Regions from separate parts of the Colwellia sp. 6M3 genome, predicted to be linked through region 4. Evidence: predicted binding sites of a transcription regulator. Region 4 holds the regulator's gene; each other region holds the start of a gene.
What was found. The regulator sigma-54, encoded in region 4, starts transcription at its own class of promoters, with help from an activator protein. The targets are predictions, from matches to a motif close to GTTGGCACGNNNNTNGNNT.
Positions count from the first base shown of each region.

Region 1 (4,949 bases), on a different contig from region 4:
CCAAGTTCAGCATTTTCTGCAGGTGCGCCAGACGCCTCTCCTGCTGCATCAGCGCTTAATTCACTACCGGCGCTTGATTGTGCAGTTTCATCTTCACCACCGAGCATAAAAAATGCAGCTCCGCCGCCAGCAGCAGCTAAGATAACAACAATAGCAATTATAATAATCAGTTTCTTTTTCTTACCTGAATTATCTAGCTCAAGTTCTTTTTCGTCAGCCATGTTCCCTACCTTTGAATATTTTTTAAAGCACTTGTTAAACTATATCGTTGAATAGCTGCTAAACCAAAGAGTTTTATCAAGTATTATGGGTGTATTAATGAATTAAGCATAGTAATCCACACCTGTTGATGAAGCTTTAACCACATCAAGCACTACATTATCATTTTCACTGAAGTTACCTTCACCCGACTCTTCATTTATACCACTATGATTTGCTTGTTCAAAACCATCGCTATTTTGCTCTTTTGCCTGGCGCTGCTCAATATTTGCATCGCCAACATCAACACCATTTTCAGCTAACATATCTCGTAACTTGCCCATGTTTTGCTCTAAGGCCTCTTTGGCTTGTTGGTTTTGAACAATAAACTGCACCGCGGCTTGTTCATTTTGTAAATTCACTCTGACATGAATATTACCCATTTCTGGCGGATCCAGTTGAATCTCTACTTGTTGTATTTTCTGGTTGATCATTACCATTACTTTATCTTTAACAGCATCAGCAAAATCTTTGCGATAAATAGCAATAGTTTCGGTGTTCAACGCGGTGATTGATTTTTGTGCTTGTACGGTATTGGTTGTTAATTGATTAATTGTATTTTCAAAACTTTGTTCTTGATGTGCCGCTAACTCTGCAGCATTGGGTATTGTTCTAGCAGCCTGTGCGTCTAATGTATGATTAATGGCAGGATTGAAAGTTGAAGCGACTTTATCAGCGTTCGGTGCCAATTTCTCGCCTTGGTTTTTCATCAATGCTTGCTCATCATCCGCATTGTTGGCTAGTTTAGTGGCGTCATCAAAAGCGACACTCTTTTGAGTTGCATCAATTTTTTGCTCAACTGTAGGTGCAGACGATGCAGATATTACCGCAGCGGTACTTTGATTAATCTGACGAGGTTGAGTTGACTCGTTAGCATTTGCTCGATTAAGTTCTACAGCACCCGCTTGTGTTAACTCTGCAGTTTGCATTTTTACCGGTTCACTTTCACCTGTTACCATTTTTTTTATAGCGTCAGGTGCTTTTTTAACGTCTTCAACAGTAAATGCTTTAGCATTAATGTCATTACTTTTTTGTGACTCTTTTATATTAGGCACATTAGATATATTAGATAATGACTTAGCATCTTGCTCTGTTTTTAAAGCCGTTTTACTTTCATCAGCTACAAGCGTGGCATTAATTTGCTTTGCTAATAAATCCTGATCGATAACTGTATTTTCACGCGTTAATTTTTCAGTAGTTCCGGTGTTTAAAACCTCTGATTGAGCAGGAGAAATAACGCTATTATCAGCTGACTTCACTACAGCATTTTTAGCAGCATTTTCGACCAAGTTAACTGCCGTAACTTTATCTGTTGTAGTTGCTATTTGCTTTTCTTTATTCTGTATATCACTTGCCACAGTATTAGTTATAAAATCGGCGGCTATTTTAGCCGTTGAATTATCTGTGACATTGGTATTACTTGCTTGCACACTAACTTTACTGTCAGTAGGCAATTGTGTATTCGAAGTGTTAGACAAGGCTTTATTTTCTTGAACTTCGACAGCTTTACTTTGCTCTAACGGCGTCGATACTTGACTATTTGTTGCTGACTTTGTTAACAGTTGTTGTGCACCATTTAGCATTTTTAACAGATCAACAGCATCATCACTTTCAACTTTTTGAGCGACACTCTGACCTGTTTGAGATTCTTGAAGCACTGAATTAGCAGCCGACTTATATGAACTAGCGATAGCACTATCATTATTTGACGTTTTAACATTTGTAATAACGCTATTTTTATCTTGTACGGGCACAACAGGCAAAGGTACTGGCAGCGTATGCTCGTCTCCTTTAATCTTTACTACAGGTTCAACTGCCGCTAATAATAGTTCTCGAACTTTTTCTTCTACCGATATCGGTAAAGGTTCTTTATAAACACTCACCTCCAATGGTTTAGTCACCAAAGATTCATCATCTATTGGTAACGGCACAGGTAAAGTATGAGCATCATCGTTTATAGCTTTTTCAGCGTTCAGCTTTGCCGACATAGTTTGATTATCAATAGGAAAAGATATTGGTAAATTAGAAGATTTGTCAGCAGCTGTTGATTTTTCTATTGATGTTTCATCATCTATCGGTAAGGGCACGGGTAATGTATGAGCATCATCTAGGTTCTTGCGTTTAATCTTAATAGCGGGGTCATCACTAAGCGGTTGCTGTTCTGCCGCTTTAGACACAAGATTGCCACCTTGATTATTTTTACTCTCTGAGTCAGTGTTATTTTTCTTTGGATAATGCTGCTCCATAGCATCAGAAAACGCATTGCCTTTAGTTTGATTTTTGTTGGATACATCTCCCTTCCCCCCTGAAACATCTAGGGTTTGGCTAACATCAGAAGACAAAAAATTTACTTGATACATAACAAAGCTTTCCTAAATATAAACAATAAGCGCAATTTAATACGTAACTCTCTCTTGTTAACTAAGCAAAAATCATTCCAAAACCAGCTTAATTAGCTTTAATATAAGAAATTTGTTACTCAGACAAATAGGAATTAAAAATAGGCAGTTGGTGAAGTAAAGTAAGATTTATCTGTGGCGACGAACAAATTGCTGGGTAGCAATTTCATCAAACATTTTTTGTTCTTGTTTATTAGCGGCAAGTTGTAAAATAGCCAATTTTTTATCGCGCAATAATTCTACAGCTTGTATTTTACGCCTTTGTTCTAACCATTGTTTTTTTCTTGTTTCAACTAACGCTTTGGCTTGATGAACTGCAATTTTAACTTGTTGAGAAGCATTATCCAATTTGGCAATAAAGGCATGAAAATGGCTATATGTCGCACTATCTATACCTTCTAAAGAACGCTGATTAAGTCTGCGCATATATTCCAAACGATAGTCACTGACATTTTTTAAACGGTCTTTATTTTGTTGATAGTCAAGTTCCGCTAATTGTAATGCTTGCGAGGCTTTTTGCTCTTTATCAAGCTCAAATTTATATAAGGTATTTAACTGTTTCATGCTGTTATTACCTTATTTATTGTTGTGCCGTTTGGCTTTGTTGAGCATGAGCTTGTGCCGCCGCGAGCACTTCTTGCAACTGCGTTAAACTCTGATCATACGGAATAATTTCAAGCATTTTTTGCTGTAAGAAAAACTGAATAACGGGCTGTAAATCTATGGATTGATCTATTCTTGGATCGGTACCTCTGCTGTAAGCACCAATAGAGATTAAATCTTTGTTTTCTTGATAAAGCGAATACACTTGGCGTAATTGTCTAGCAAGTTGTTGGTGTTCTTCACTGGTTACCATTGGCATAACGCGGCTGATAGAGCCTTCAATATCAACTGCGGGGTAATGCCCAGCATCGGCCAATTTTCTAGACAATACAATATGACCATCTAAAATAGCACGAGCAGCATCAGCAATAGGATCTTGTAGGTCATCGCCTTCGGTTAAAACAGTAAAAAATGCACTAATAGAGCCTTGCCCATCGCCGCCATTACCTGCCCTTTCAACCAATTGAGGTAATTTAGAAAAAACTGAAGGTGGATAACCCTTCGTTGCTGGTGGCTCGCCTACTGCTAGGGCAATTTCACGCTGTGCTTGTGCATATCGTGTAAGAGAATCAATCAGTAATAAAACATTTAAACCTTGATCACGAAAATATTCACTTATTTGAACCGCAGTTTCACAGCCCTTTAGTCGCATTAATGGCGAATTATCGGCGGGAGCGGCAACCACAACAGAGCGCGCACGACCTTCCTCACCTAAAATCTCTTCAATAAACTCTTTAACTTCTCGTCCACGTTCGCCAATAAGTCCTACAACAATAACATCGGCATTAGTTCCTCGTGTCATCATACCTAACAATACACTTTTACCAACACCGGAGCCGGCAAATAAGCCCATACGCTGACCAACACCAACCGTAAGAAAGCTGTTGATTGAGCGCACACCAACATCGAGTGGTTCGGTAATTGCGCGTCTTGATAACGGATTAATAGGTTTGCTGTCGTAATGATAAGTCTCAGATGCTTTAATTGGGCCTTTACCATCGAGTGGCTTACCCACACCATCGATAACGCGGCCGAGTAAATCCATTGATAAAGGTAATCGCGCTTTGGTAGATAAAGGCACGACACGTGCCCCAGGTAATACGCCTTGTAAACTCTGCTCAGGCATTAAAAATGTTGTGTCTTGTGAAAAACCAACAATTTCGGCAATAAGATCACCTTGCGATGTTTCGACTAAACACTGGCTGCCCACTGGCGCTTTAACCCCAACCGCTTCTAACGTTAAACCAACAACACGCACTAAACGTCCGGCAACAGAAACACTTTGCGGATGAATAAGTTTTTCACAGTTTTTTAAACGTTCAGTTATGCGATTTATGTCAACCATAGATATTTACGCTTTTTTAATTAATTTACCGGTTCAACTTGTATTGGCTTTATGTTTATTGTGCTTATGCTGTTAGTAAAGAGTATCGCTTAAATCAGGTAATAACGACTGTTATTAAGGACATAAAGCCAACCTATAAATATTTTTTAAACTTTCATTAGAGATGTATTAGACATACATTGAACATTCAAGCCGATTTCGTGTTTCAAATAATTGACGTTTTAAAGCAAAAATTATTGATGTAAAGCTTCTTGCAAAAAAGATTCCAACACTTCGTTTAAGCGCGATTTTACACTGAGGTCAATATTCGATGTACTGTTTTCTATTTGACAGCTACCTGGACT
Region 1 covers NZ_JACGWF010000091.1:8,744-13,692, reverse strand. Annotated here, with positions in the region: gene fliL (flagellar basal body-associated protein FliL) at 1-221, opposite strand, end outside; gene H4J50_RS15755 (flagellar hook-length control protein FliK) at 324-2,618, opposite strand; gene fliJ (flagellar export protein FliJ) at 2,787-3,221, opposite strand; gene fliI (flagellar protein export ATPase FliI) at 3,238-4,605, opposite strand; gene fliH (flagellar assembly protein FliH) at 4,839-4,949, opposite strand, start outside.
Region 1: H4J50_RS15755 (flagellar hook-length control protein FliK) is a predicted target of sigma-54. The motif match lies at 2,682-2,700, and genes of this name have one in related genera.

Region 2 (4,949 bases), on a different contig from region 4:
AATTAGCACCGCGCGATTCGGTGTCAATTACCCCACAAGCAAAACAGATGACTGAGTTGCAAAAAAAAGCAGCTGACTCACCAGTGCTAAACCAGAAAAAAATAGCTGAATTAAAAGATGCTATTGCATCTGGTGATTATAAAGTTAACCCAGAAAAACTGGCAGCGAGTATTGCTAACTTTGAATTTGATCTCAACTAACTCGTAAGAAGTAAAGGAGTAATAAGTGTCTGAAAAAATAACACCGCAACAATTGATCTCTCAACAGTTATCTCAGTTGATGCAACTAGAAACGTTATTAAATACAGAGAAAGACGTCCTTCAGAAACAAAACCCTGATGCACTTATTAGTATTACCTCAGATAAAAACAACTTACTGATAGCGATTCAAGAAATTGACAATGCTATAGGACAAAGTTTTGAGTTCAAACAAGAAAAGTTAGCTGGTAATTTCGACACAGAGTTAGCCGATATTGAAGCGTGTTTAGTCCGCTGTAAAAAACAAAACCAAATTAATGGTTTAATCATTCATCAGTCTCAACTCTCAGTTGAACGAATGAAAACCTCTTTATTAGAAAATCATAATAAGTCATCAATGACTTATGATAGCAAAGGAAAAACCTCTGGTGGGCTGAGTAGCCTAGGGTTAAAAGCTTAAGCACTTTTATTTTTAGGTATAAATTTCAGCCACTAATGCTAATAATAAGTGATATGCTTTATCTCTTGACGGTTAGACGATGCATTATAAATTTCATATACATCTTTAAAGTCTAAGCTTAACTCTGTTGTGTAACTGTCACCAACAGGGTAACTTTTTACAACTTTAGCGCCACGAATAATACCTTGTACCGAAGCCTTTAGTAGCTGGTTATCTACCACTAAATTAGACATAGTGGTTTTGCCATCAATACTTTGCCCATAAACTTGTTCAGCAAGCTCGGCATAGGCAGCAATTTTTGATGCTTTCATTGCCATTAACATACGTTGTGTTTTGTGTGTTGAGTTTTGCAAACTAATTGGCGCTTGGCCAATAGCCGTTAATACAGGAAATTGCTCTGGCTTTACATTTTGCCATTCAACATGTCTATCAAACACCGAAGAACATGCGCTCAAAACTATAGCACTTAAAAAAATTGCGATATTATTGCGTAAAGTATTCATATTCACCTTCGATATTGTCATTCTCATCATTGGAGTATTATTTCTGTATAGCAATTGCACGAGCATCATCAGCTAGCATTGCGCTGTCACGTATGATCATGCCATCTTTCATTTTAACATTATCATCATTTTTAAAGTCATCGCCTACAACCCAAGCCGGAATAAAAGACTGAGCAGTTGCAACAACAACACGTGATTGCATACCTATCATCCGAGCATTAACTAAAACCCCTGCTTCTTGTTGCATCATGGTTCCGGTCACTACATAGTCAATTATCTGACGTTCAGGTAATTCTTTCCAATCTCGGCTAAAAACATAGTCACCATCTTCAGTAACTCGAATATGCCCAGTAGTTTTAAAATCAATAACCACTAAGCCATGTCGCTGCATTTCATGAACAAAGCTTTCAGATAGTTGATTACCAAGCCAATTGGTTGATTCTAAATTTTTTAAATCCACAAATGACGCAATGGCAATTGGCGTTTTAGGATTTACAAATGTACTACTTTCCAACATTTGATATGCCAAACCTTTAACTACATCGTTTATTGCATGACGAGGTAACGCAAAGCTGTCAATTTCTTGTTTATCAACGTAATTAGAACCATAAAAATCATTGTTTTTGGTTTTTACAGAACACGCCATAAGTGTCGGTATTAGTAGTGCTATAAGCCAATTTTTCATTGAGCTATCCTCAATTAATACAAATATCATAAAATTAATACAAATAACAAAGCATGATCCGCGCCAATATTTAAATTTAACTTGGCTTCATCAATATTAGATTAAAAACCAAACAGTATATGAATAAAAGATACCAGAGGAATTATTAATAACACTCTACTGATGCCTATTTGCTTACCTAATCGATTACCTAGTAGAACGCCTAAATAAAAGGCAAACCTCTCTGCTTATATTATAGAGTGATACCAAGTTGTGTATTCTGCAATGAATACCACCTAAAACTTTACCCTGTGTTTTAACACTGGGGGACATAAAAATACCACGTTTATCAACTCATATAATAGTGAACTAAATTAGCTAGGTAATAGCTTTACCAACATTGGTTTATATTTAAAGTATTAGTAGGCACAAAAAGTGCATATTTGAATAGAGAAATCGATCCACTATTAAAAGAGATATTTATGCGCTTAAGTTCAATTTGCCTTTGCTTTGCTTTATTCAGTAGTGCCAGTTTTGGACAATGGTATGAATCGCAAGGTGTGGCGAGCATAAAAAATGGTGATAATAAAGCAGCCAAAGCTCAAGCGATGCAAAATGCACTAAAAAAAGCGTTGTTGGTTGCAGGTGCTTCTGTATCAAGTGTACAACAAGTCGTTAACGGCTTACTCACCCAAGATCAAATAAGCATACGAGCCAGTGGCAGTGTTAATTCATTAGCCTTGATCAGTGAAACCTACAACGACGACTTTGTAACAGTTACTATTCGAGCTGATATTTTCCCACAAGAAAAAAAATGTTTTGCCGCTGATTATAAAAAATCGATGTTACTTACTCGTAGTAATATATTGCATCGAGAACAAGCCAATATTGGTAGTATTTATGCACTTGATAAAACATTAATTAAAAAGCTCGCCAGTAAAATACAGCAGCAAGGGATATATCTAGACACTAAGTTAGCGCTGCAAACCAAAACAGAATTTTCACGATACAATCAAAGCTTGCAAGCTCAAAGCTTAAAAAATTTAGCGATGTCGTTAGCTAATATGTCAGACAGCCAATATGTTTTATTTTCAGAAATTCAAGACCTATCTATGGCGGATGATGAAAACAATGATTGGCAATTCTGGCAAAAAAATATTTATCAACGCCAATTTAATATCGCACTCTATGTTCACGATGGCACCACAGGTGAAAGAATTCTAGATAAACATTATCAAAGTTCTGCGCCATGGGATTTTGATAAGCGTAAACATATTGATGTAACTAGCCAAAACTTTTGGCAGAGTGAATATGGCCAACAAATAAACCTGTCTTTAGATGACATGGTGCGAGATATCGACGAAAACATGATGTGTCAGCCAACCCAAGGTCGCATCGTGCAAGTTCAGGGTAATTCAATTACTTTTAACTTAGGCAAAAGACACGGGGTGCAAGTGGGTGATGAGTTCTCTTTACTGCATTTCAATAACTTTGTCAGTGATGATAAACGCACATACACCGGCTTTAATATTAGTCCTTATAAAGTGATTGTTACCTCAGTAAGCCAAGATAGTGCCCATGCAACAACGGCAGCACAACACGTATTAGACAATATACAAATAAATGACTTAGCCGTAAGATATTAAACAATAAGTTAAGAGTTCATTGAAAGGATGAATTCAACTGCTATTAATTAAGCCTCTGTTAGTGTTAATTTTATTTGATTTTTTTGAATACAAATTAATAAAATAGTTGTAGCATACTTGGGCTTTAAATAGCATTTCACTGCTCTGGGCTAGTTAATACTGCGTGGTGATAATCAAACTACTTGCGCTTTGTCCTCATAGTTTAACTGGATAAAACTGTGGCCTCCTAAGCCGCTGCTCCAGGTTCGAGTCCTGGTGGGGACGCCAGTAATTGCTTTTAGTAAGCCTCAATAGATCATTTTAAAACGGTTAATATCGTATTACGGCATCGTTTACCTTCGTTCCTTGATATCCTGTCACCACGACATACCGTACATCCTGTACCGTCGTTCTTTGACGTCCTGTCACCACGACATACCGTACATCCTGTTCCGTCGTTCCTTGACGTCCTGTCACCACGACATACCGTACATCCTGTTCCGTCGTTCCTTGACGTCCTGTCACCACGACATACCGTACATCCTGTACATAAAAAAGCCCCGCTATTGCGAGGCTAGTAGTTATGATGAGCTAATTGATAAGCTCTTAATTATTTTGTTCTATTGTAACTTCCTTGTCGTCTAATGCTGAGCCTGTGCTCAACACTGCTGATACTGCTAATATTAATACCGCTAATATTACCGTAGTCAGCTTAATTCCGCGTGACGACGACCTGTTCATTCTTTAATCCTGTATTATGTTGTATCTTTTTCTAATTTTTATTAATACGACGCATTAACATTAAAGCAACTTGTATAGATATTCAACCAAAAGCTCATTAAATGAACGATTTTAATTTTTTCTTATATAAATGCTAAAGTTTATATCTGTCTACTAACTTCCCTTTCAGTTTGCTCAATCAAATTAATAAGCGATCAAAATCTTATTTCATTCATTAAATCAGGTCATTTCACATTTAAAAGACGATAAATATAACTTAGTTAAAAATAATGCCATAAAAGTGCTAATTAAATTTGCAGTCAAGGGGCACTCTAGGTGAAAATAAGCGCAATTTATATCCCATCAAATTTAACAATAATTGGAGCAATTATGCCGTCGCGTCAACAACTGGCCAATGCAATTCGAGTTTTAAGCATGGATGCCGTGCAAAAAGCTAAATCAGGACACCCTGGAGCCCCAATGGGCATGGCAGATATCGCTGAAGTTTTATGGCGTGACTTTCTAAAGCATAATCCAACAGATACACAATGGGCCGATCGTGACCGCTTTGTTTTATCAAATGGCCACGGTTCAATGCTTATATATTCATTATTGCATTTAACGGGTTATGATCTACCAATTGGTGAGTTGAAAAACTTCCGTCAATTGCATTCAAAAACCCCTGGTCATCCAGAGTATGGTTACACACCAGGTGTTGAAACCACTACGGGCCCACTAGGTGCTGGTGTTTCTAATGCGGTAGGTATGGCAATTGCCGAA
Region 2 covers NZ_JACGWF010000006.1:57,673-62,621, reverse strand. Annotated here, with positions in the region: gene flgM (flagellar biosynthesis anti-sigma factor FlgM) at 1-200, shown strand, start outside; gene H4J50_RS02740 (flagella synthesis protein FlgN) at 226-657, shown strand; gene H4J50_RS02735 (LPP20 family lipoprotein) at 696-1,160, opposite strand; gene H4J50_RS02730 (FlgO family outer membrane protein) at 1,198-1,845, opposite strand; gene H4J50_RS02725 (flagella assembly protein FlgT) at 2,268-3,470, shown strand; tRNA gene H4J50_RS02720 (tRNA-Arg) at 3,662-3,737, shown strand; gene H4J50_RS19530 (hypothetical protein) at 4,056-4,190, opposite strand; gene tkt (transketolase) at 4,560-4,949, shown strand, end outside.
Region 2: H4J50_RS02730 (FlgO family outer membrane protein) is a predicted target of sigma-54. The motif match lies at 1,895-1,913, and genes of this name have one in related genera.

Region 3 (4,949 bases), on a different contig from region 4:
GCCTCCGCCCATGACTATTTGGTCAATGAGGTTGCCGGCTTTATCTTCACCTAATGCCGCAGTTAACGCTTTACGAACAAACTCTTCACTTTGGAAACCAATAGTAGAGAAGTTTTGAATTTCGTTGATAAACAATTTATGCACAGCGGTAATTTTCTGTTGAGAAAAATCTTCCATACCGGCCATGATCATGCCCACTTTCTGCACTTGCTTGGGCTCTAAATGTTTTAGTATTTGTGCAGCATCTTCCTCTGAAAGACTTAATAATAAAATCGCGGCTTTTTCGCCACCATCGAGTTTATTAATGTCAAATCCAGACGGTTGCTGGGTTGATAGTTCTTGGTTTTCATCACTCATCTTCGTTCAACCAACTTTTAACTACTTGCGATGATAATTCTGGCTCATTTGCCACTAAAGCACGTACGGCTTTTAAAACATCTTCATCGCGATGTAAATCAGGTAATTGTAAACTACCATCTGGGGCAAAGCCAACGGCGCCAGCATCAAACTCAGCGGTTAGCATATCCATGGTTTCATCACCTAAGTCAATATGACTATCAAGCGACTTATCACCATAATCACTCGGTGTTTGCTCTGGGTGAATTAGGCGTTTTAACATTGGGCGTACGACTGCAAAAAATAATACTGCAATCAAGATTACCGCGCCAACTAATTTAGCATATTTATATACCGTTGGATCTTTCCATAGTGGTACAGCTTCAACCGCAACAATTTCTGGACGAGAAAATGGCAAAGTAACAACATCTAATGAATCGCCACGCTGTAGGTTAAAACCAATACTGCCTTGTAATACACGACGAATATTAGCTATTTCTTGTACAGAGCGTGGTGTTGGCATAGCTTCACCTTCAGCATTCACACCCGGAATATAATCTAAGGCAACTGAAACACTAATACGATGTATAACGCCCGTTTGCTGTTTAGTGTAGCTGATCGCTTCGTCTAGTTCATAGTTGCGAGTTGACTCTGAATGCTTACGACCCGGCATACTGCGCTGTTGTCCGTTGCCAGTTGCATCTTCAGGGATATTACTGTCAAGCGGTGGTTGGTTAGTTAACGCACCTGGTATACCGCCAAGCATGCCTCCGATAGTGCTATCTTCAACTTTCATTTCACTACGTAAAGCGGGTAAGTCTGAATTATATCGGCGTTGTGTTTCTTCTGTATTAGTAAAATCCATCGCCACATCAACTTGTGCGGTGTAATTACCTAAGCCAACAACAGGAATTAAAATTGAGTCAATTTTTGACATGTATTCAGATTCACGCTTTTGTTCTATTTCAAACTCTTTACGAGAGCGAGATGAAACAGAGTCTTGTGAACCAGAATTTAATAAACGACCATTTTGGTCGGTTACCGTTACGCGATTAGGATCTAAGTTTTGCACTGCTGAAGCAACAATATCAACAACCGCATCAACTTCTTCTTCAGATAAAAGGCGGCCGCGGCGCAAAGTGAGTACCACAGTGGCTGAAGGATTTTTCTCACGTTTAGCAAAAACATTTTCACGCGGAATAGCTAATAATACCCGAGCACGTGAAATAGACTTTAATTCTTCAATCGTACGGGCGAGCTGTTGCTCTCTTGAATGTTTTAAACGTTCACCTTCTAGGCGTTGACTTACACCAAAGCCCATATCCTGCATAAGAATTTCGCTACCTTGAGATGGAGCATCAGTAAGACCTTCTCGAGCAAGCATAAGTTTAACGTTTTGATATTCATCGCTTTCAACAGATATAGTGTTATTTTCTTGACGATAATCCACTTTATTGCTGTCAAGAAAGTCCATCGTTTTAATTAATTGCTCGGTTGGCAATTTGGTTAAAAAACGATATTCAGGTTGATTCGCTAACATGATAACAAAAATGGCAATAGCAAAACAAATAGCTAGTGCAATGACTATTGTCATTTGACGGAGAAAATCAACATTGCCCATGGCACCGGCTAAACCTGACTTTTGCTCACCAACGGTATCATCTGCTCCGTCGCCAGCGACTAAATCGTTGTTACCATCGGCTAACATTAAATTTGTATTGTCTGTTGTATCGGCCACTTATTTATCTCCGCGTAAAACTTGTTTTATTTTTAGCAACTGGAGCTAAACCGGCATGCTCATAATTTCTTTATAAGCTTCAACAAACTTATTTCTGATCTGAACGGTTGCATCAAAAGCAATACCCGCTTTTGAGCCTGCAATCATAGTATCGGCCAAGGTAACACTGCGATCACCCATTTCAAACGCTGTACGTTTTGCACCAACATCTTGTTGTAGTTCATTAACATTATTTATTGCATCTTTTAACAAGCTACCAAAGTCACCACCAGCTTTACTAACTGGAGGCGTACCCATGCCATTTTCTTCACCGATAGGAAGTCTGTTTCCCATCGCTTCCATCGACATGCTTTGCATTTGGGCGTATAAAGAATTAGTTTTAATATCCATGGCTATCTCGCTTGTGTCAATTTCTTGTTACTTACTATTACCTATGGTTAAAGCAAGCATAGTGCCAAGCTAAAAAATAAAGCGAAATGGCAAGAAAAGCCTAATAAAATTACATTTTAAAACAATAAAAAACACTTATAAATCAACAGTAAAAATCAAATTATTCAAAACAAAAAAAACGACGTTAAATACGTCGTTTTTCAGTTTAATCTCGATATTTAATTAACACTTTGTTAATTTTAACCTGTAATTAAAGTGGAATTTGAATACCACTATCACGCATACGGGCAATTTTATAACGTAATGTACGAGGGCTTATTCCCAAACGTTCGGCAACATCTTTGCGGCTTCCTCGACAAGCATGCAAAGTGTCTAATATGATTTGGTGCTCTTGTAATTTAAGTTCACTGCCGAGTTTGTCAGCTTTTGAAGCGTCAACGGTGTCACTTTGCACTTGAGGCGTTTCAAAGTTATCAATCAGTAAGTCATTAGCGTCGATACAACGATCACTTTGTAAAATCAGTGCTCGTTGAATAACATTGTCTAATTCACGCACATTACCTGGCCAAGCATAGGCGAGTAATTTACTGCGAGCTGCTGGTGTGAATTCAGGAATAACATTACCGTCTTTTTGACAAATACGGGAAATAAGATGTGTAGCTAAGGGCAAAATATCATCTCTGCGTTCGTTAAGTGGTAACCAAGTTAACGGGAATACATTAAGGCGATAATATAAATCTTCTCTAAAAATACCTTCTTGCACGGCGTCTTTTAGATCGCGGTTACTGGTTGCTATCACCCTAACATCTAGGTTAATAGTTTTACGTCCGCCGATGCGTTCAACTTCACGCTCTTGTAAAACTCGTAGAATTTTTGCTTGTAAGCCTAAATCCATTTCGGTAATTTCATCAAGTAAAATAGTGCCGCCTTGTGCTTGTTCGAATTTGCCTGGACTAGCTTGAATTGCACCAGTAAAGGCACCTTTTTCATAGCCAAATAAAGTCGCTTCAAGCATATTTTCAGGAATTGCAGCACAATTAATGGCCACAAAAGGGGCTTGGCTGCGTGGCGAATAATTATGAATATATTGTGCTAGCACTTCTTTGCCCGAGCCACTTGGCCCTAAAACCATAACAGAGGCTTCAGTATTCGCCACTTTTTTAGCGAGTTTAAGTAACTCAAGACTTTGAACGTCAGCCACTACGGGATCACAACCATCATTAGTTTGTAACGGCACATACTGAGTAACCATATTTAGCAATACTTCTGGGGCAAAAGGTTTTGCCATATAATTACAGGCACCGTCTCGCATAGCTTGTACCGCGTCATCAATAGTGCCATACGCGGTCATGATCAATACGGGTAATTTGGGATAATTATTGCGAATACTTTTTAATAACGATAGTCCTGACATACCACCCATTTGTACGTCGCTAACGACTAAATCAACCGCATGCGATTTGAGTTTTATTAGTGCGTCTTCCCCGGAATCAACGGCTAAACATTGATAGCCAGCCAAAAGCAAAGTATCAACAAGGGCTTCTCTAAGTCCAGCATCATCTTCGACTACCATGATTTTACTTGTGCTCATTACTAAGCTCCTTAGACAAAAATGCGTCGTTGTTATTTTCAGTTAATTCGGTGTTGAGGTTTTCACTTACAAGCAGTGGTATTTTTATACAAAAATGTGCCCCTTCGCCGGGTTTACTGATCAAGCTAACTTCACCTTGGTGCGCATTAGTCACCGATTTTACTACGGCTAGGCCTAAACCTGTGCCCTGGCTTCTTGAGGTATAAAAAGGTTCGAATATCTTATCGGCTTGCTCTGCACTAATGCCAGGGCCATTATCTCGGACGCTAATATAGGCATATTCACCCTGACAATAAGCACTCATATCAATAACAGCATCAGCTTTAATTACCGATAAACTGTTGTGTATTAAGTTATGAATTGCGCCAGTTAAGGCACTTACATTACCTAAAATTTCACAACCTTGTTGAGAGAAATACAGATTTACTTTTGCACCGGCTTGATTAACTTGCGGCTCAATCGCCTGTGTTGCTTGCTCAATAAGCTGATTAACATTTATCGGTTCAACCACCGCTTTACTGCCACTTTTAGCAAATAACAGCATGTCATTAACTTGTTGCTCTAAATCTTGTAAACGCAGCATTAATTTATCTTGAAAATTAACTCTTGCATCGTCGTTAAGTTTTTTATTGCGTAGATTGGCGCCATATAACATCGCAGCAGACAATGGTGTGCGAATTTGATGCGCTAATTTTGACACCATACGCCCTAAAGACGAAAGACGCTGTAATTGGCCAAGTTTATCTTGTAAGAGGCGAGTTTCTGTTAAGTCGGTGATCATGATCAACTGCCCAGGTTGGCCACCTAAAGCAGTAATTTCTAGTTTGACACGGCGACCATCATTTAAAGAAACCTCATGCCAGTCATCTGCCCTAGGTTTAAAAGAGCGTTTAA
Region 3 covers NZ_JACGWF010000091.1:2,367-7,315, reverse strand. Annotated here, with positions in the region: gene fliG (flagellar motor switch protein FliG) at 1-357, opposite strand, end outside; gene fliF (flagellar basal-body MS-ring/collar protein FliF) at 350-2,074, opposite strand; gene fliE (flagellar hook-basal body complex protein FliE) at 2,120-2,464, opposite strand; gene H4J50_RS15720 (sigma-54 dependent transcriptional regulator) at 2,715-4,055, opposite strand; gene H4J50_RS15715 (PAS domain-containing sensor histidine kinase) at 4,042-4,949, opposite strand, start outside.
Region 3: fliE (flagellar hook-basal body complex protein FliE) is a predicted target of sigma-54. The motif match lies at 2,515-2,533, and genes of this name have one in related genera.

Region 4 (4,949 bases):
CACAGATGACATTGACTGAACATGTACAAACCATTTATAAAAAAATTAAAAAATAACCTTATTTATTTTTCTGCATTTGCATTATTAATGCCGGCAGTAAATGCTGAAAAATTCGATGTTGACCAAGAAATTAAAATTTCTTCTTCACGCCAAGCAGCTGATCTGAAAAATAAAATATTCAGTTATATTGATAATGTCATTATCTCTCAAGGTTCGCTGACAATTAATGCCGAACTCGTACAGGTGATAACTCAAGATAAAAGCAATAATAAAATTTATATTGCGAAAGGTTCTCCTGCGACATTTGAGCAAACGCTGCAAGATGGTAGCCCTATCAATTTACAAGCCAATGAAATTCGTTATGAACCTGATTTGAATACGGTTGTTATTTCAGGTAATGCTTTGTTACGCCAAGAAGGTAGTGAAGTAAGTGGCAGTAAAATCACCTATAACTTCGAGACTGAATATGTCAATGCCGAAAGCTTAGAAAATGCTAAGGTTGAAACAGTATTGCAGCCAAAAAATAAAACTGAACCGCCAAAAAAATCTAAGGACAAGCAAGAGTAAATGTCTACTTCAACATTATCAGCCATTGGCCTTGCAAAAGCCTACAAAGGCAGAAAAGTCGTTAAAAACGTTAGTATGAAGGTTTCTGCTGGACAAATTGTTGGCTTATTAGGACCAAATGGCGCGGGTAAAACCACTTCGTTTTACATGATCGTTGGCTTAGTTAATAACGACAGTGGCTCAATTATTTTAAATGACGAAGATTTAACCTTATTGCCCATGCATGAACGTGCCCGCAAAGGTATTGGTTATCTACCTCAAGAAGCTTCAATTTTTCGCAAACTAACGGTTTATGACAACATAATGGCGATTTTACAAACCCGTAAAACGCTAACCGACGTTGAAAGAGAAGAAAAACTTGAGCATTTATTAGAAGAATTTAACATTGGTCATATCAAAGACAACCTCGGCATGAGCCTGTCTGGTGGTGAACGTCGACGAGTTGAAATAGCGCGAGCTTTAGCTGCAGATCCTAAATTTATTCTCCTTGATGAACCTTTTGCTGGTGTTGATCCAATTTCGGTAGGTGATATAAAAAAAATTATCCTACACTTAAAAGAACGTGGCATAGGTATCTTAATTACCGACCATAATGTACGTGAAACCCTCGATGTCTGTGAGCACGCCTATATTGTTAGTCACGGCGAGCTTATTGCCGAAGGTAACTCTACTGAAATACTTGCAAATCAACACGTAAGAGATGTATACCTTGGTGAACAATTCACGCTATAGTGAATAACAGACTTACTCGGTAACATACTAATGTACTTGAACAGGGAAAAGAAAACGTAAATGCGTCCTACTCTGCAACTCCGTATCGGACAACAATTAACGATGACCCCGCAATTGCAGCAGGCTATCAAGCTGTTGCAATTATCGACCTTGGATTTACAACAAGAAATTCAAGAAGCTCTTGAAAGTAACCCTTTACTTGAAGTTGATGAATCTCCCGACAACAATTCAGAAAACACCCCTGACAATTTAGAAGAAGCATACTCCGCTGGTATTGGCGATAGCGTAGAAATATCCTCAGATGGCAGCGAAGATTCTGCACCGACTATTGATGAAATAAGTTCATCAGAAGGCTTAGCAAAAACTGACATACCCGAAGAATTAAATAGTGATACAACGTGGGATGACAACTTTAGTGCCAGTGCGAGCAGTGGCGGTGTTGGTCATGCATCAGAAGATTATACCTATCAGGGTGAAACAAAAGACTCCTTACAAGACCATCTTATTTGGCAAATGGAACTAACACCATTTAGCGATACCGATAGAACAATTGCTATCGCTATTATTGAAGCTATAGATGATGCCGGCTACCTAACAGTTTCTGCAGACGAGATATTAGAAAGCGTAGGCATTGATGGTGTTGAACTTGATGAAATTGAAGTAGTGCTTAAACGGATTAACGTTTTTGATCCGGTGGGCGTAGCGGCTCGTTCAATTCCAGAGTGTTTACTTATTCAGCTCAACCAATTTTCAAAAGATACGCCTTGGCTCGCTGAAAGTAAGTTAGCGGTAACTGAGCATATCGAATTATTGGGTAATCGCGATTATCGCCAATTGATGCGAAAGTTACGCATTAAAGAAGACCAATTACGTGAAGTTATTCGCTTAATACAATCATTAGACCCTCGCCCGGGCGATAGTGTTATCAAGAGTGAAGAACAGTATGTTATTCCTGACGTGTCGGTTGAAAAGAAAAATGGTCGCTGGACTGTAGAGCTAAACCCAGACACAGCACCTAAGTTATCAGTAAATCAACAATATGCTGCCATGTCTCGCTCGATGAAATCATCAGCAGACAGTCAATTTATTCGCTCGAACTTGCAAGAAGCTAAATGGTTTATCAAAAGCCTTGAAAGCAGGAACGATACCTTGTTAAAAGTGTCCAATTGTATTGTACAGCGCCAGCAGGGTTTCTTTGAACATGGCCCTGAAGCTATGCGACCTATGGTTTTAAATGATATTGCCGAAGCGGTAGATATGCACGAATCGACTATTTCTCGTGTTACTACACAAAAGTATATGCATACACCCAGAGGCATTTTTGAGCTTAAATACTTCTTCTCTAGCCATGTAAGTACTGAAAATGGTGGTGAATGCTCATCAACCGCTATTCGTGAGTTAATTAAAAAACTTGTTGCCGCCGAAATACCCGCAAAGCCATTAAGCGACAGTAAAATCGCCGATATCTTGGCCGAACAAGGCATTAAAGTAGCAAGACGCACTATTGCCAAGTATCGAGAGTCACTCTCTATACCGCCGTCAAATCAACGTAAAAGCCTATTGTAGGCAGTCTTAATCACCAAAAAAGAGGAATGAAGCTTATGCAAATTAATCTTACTGGACACCATGTCGATGTTACCGACTCATTACGTGATTATGTTAATGCTAAATTTGAAAAAATAGAGCGCCACTTTGAACACATTAATAATGTACATGTGGTACTAACGGTTGAAAAATTGAACCAGATCGCTGAATCTACTGTGCATTTAACGGGCTCTGAGGTTCACGCTAAGGCTGAACATAACGATATGTACGCATCAATTGATGCATTAATTGATAAATTAGATCGCCAAATTTTGAAATACAAAGGCAAAATCAACAAGCATTAGCGCCAAGTCGCTTTAGGTTTTATAAGTTTATGAAGTTGCAAGATATCCTAACCCCGGAATGCACTATTTGTGCAGCACCGGGTTCCAGTAAAAAACGTATTCTAGAATACTTAAGTAGTCTGGCCGCTGAAAAATTGGTTGAACACGATACTTTTCAGCTACTAGAAAGCCTAGTTAAGCGCGAAAGAATGGGTTCTACCGGCATAGGAAATGGCATAGCGATACCGCATGGACGTTTAGATAATTCTACCCAACCCATTGCGGTGGTTATTACCACAGAAGAGCCGATAGATTTTGATGCGATAGATAATCGTCCTGTGGACATTTTTATTGCTTTATTTGTGCCCGAAAATGAATGCCAAAATCACCTGTGTACATTACAAAGTATCGCAAAAATTTTTCGTGAAAAACAATTTTGCAAACAAGTGCGTAAATGCCAAAGTAACCAAGAGCTGTTTCAGCTAATCCAACAGGCGAGTTAAGTCCCCATGAAGTTAATTATAGTCAGTGGTCGTTCAGGATCAGGTAAAAGTGTTGCATTACGCGTATTAGAAGATCTGGGCTACTATTGTGTAGATAACATACCGGTTAATTTGTTACCCGCTTTAATTCATACCGTCATTAATGATTATGAAAATGTTGCCGTCAGCCTAGATGTTCGAAACCTACCTGCTGATCCTAACGATGTACCCGAAATTATAGAATACTTACCTAATGCAGTAGAGTTAAGTTTACTTTATTTAGATGCCGACGATAGTGACCTTATCCGTCGTTTCAGCGAGACACGACGCTTACATCCGCTAATTAGACAAAATATAGCCTTAGACCAAGCCATAGCCTTAGAAAAAAAGCTTCTTGAACCTATCGCAAGTCGCGCACATTTATATATCAACACTAGCCAACTATCACCACATCAGCTGGCCGACTTAGTTAGAGAGCGTATACTAGGTAAAAAATCGGGTTCTATGGTGGTTGTTTTTGAATCTTTTGGCTTTAAACATGGCGTACCACAAGATGCAGACTATGTATTTGATGCGCGATTTTTACCTAACCCATTTTGGGATAAAGAACTTAAGGGCTTCACCGGATTAGATAAACCTGTGCAAGATTTCCTTGCTAGCCAACCTATTGTGACAAAGTTTATTTGGCAAATAAATAGCTTCATGATGACCTGGTTACCGCATCTAGAACGAAATAATCGCAGTTATATTACTATAGCGGTTGGTTGTACCGGCGGTATGCATCGCTCTGTATATATCACCGAATTACTCGCAAATAATATGCGTAAAGAACGTAAAGACGTGCAGTCTCGTCATCGCGATTTACCTGTTGCCACAACGTAACTTGCTATGAGCACACAAGCCAGCCGTTATGTTCTCATCATCAACAAGCTTGGGCTTCATGCCCGAGCGGCTTCTAAACTCGCACAATTAAGTCAAAAGTTTACCGCAAAAGTCACCATTGAATTAGACGACAATCATGCTGACGCTAACAGTATTATGGGCATAATGCTGCTTGCAGGTGCACAAGGTAAAACCGTTAAGGTAATTGCTACGGGTGAAGACGCTGAATTAGCACTCGAAGAAATTTGCCAACTTTTCAGCAACAAATTTGATGAAGCCGAGTAGCAAAACTCATATTTATTGTCGGCACCGTTAAGTCAATAAAAAAGCTGCGAAATATCGAAAATTACGGTAAACTCAACGCGTTAAATATTAACATTCGATACCATATAAAATAATGAATTAGCTAACTTATCGT
Region 4 covers NZ_JACGWF010000003.1:37,068-42,016, forward strand. Annotated here, with positions in the region: gene lptC (LPS export ABC transporter periplasmic protein LptC) at 1-56, shown strand, start outside; gene lptA (lipopolysaccharide transport periplasmic protein LptA) at 88-567, shown strand; gene lptB (LPS export ABC transporter ATP-binding protein) at 568-1,299, shown strand; gene H4J50_RS01275 (RNA polymerase factor sigma-54) at 1,360-2,865, shown strand; gene hpf (ribosome hibernation promoting factor) at 2,901-3,188, shown strand; gene ptsN (PTS IIA-like nitrogen regulatory protein PtsN) at 3,218-3,670, shown strand; gene rapZ (RNase adapter RapZ) at 3,677-4,531, shown strand; gene H4J50_RS01295 (HPr family phosphocarrier protein) at 4,538-4,816, shown strand.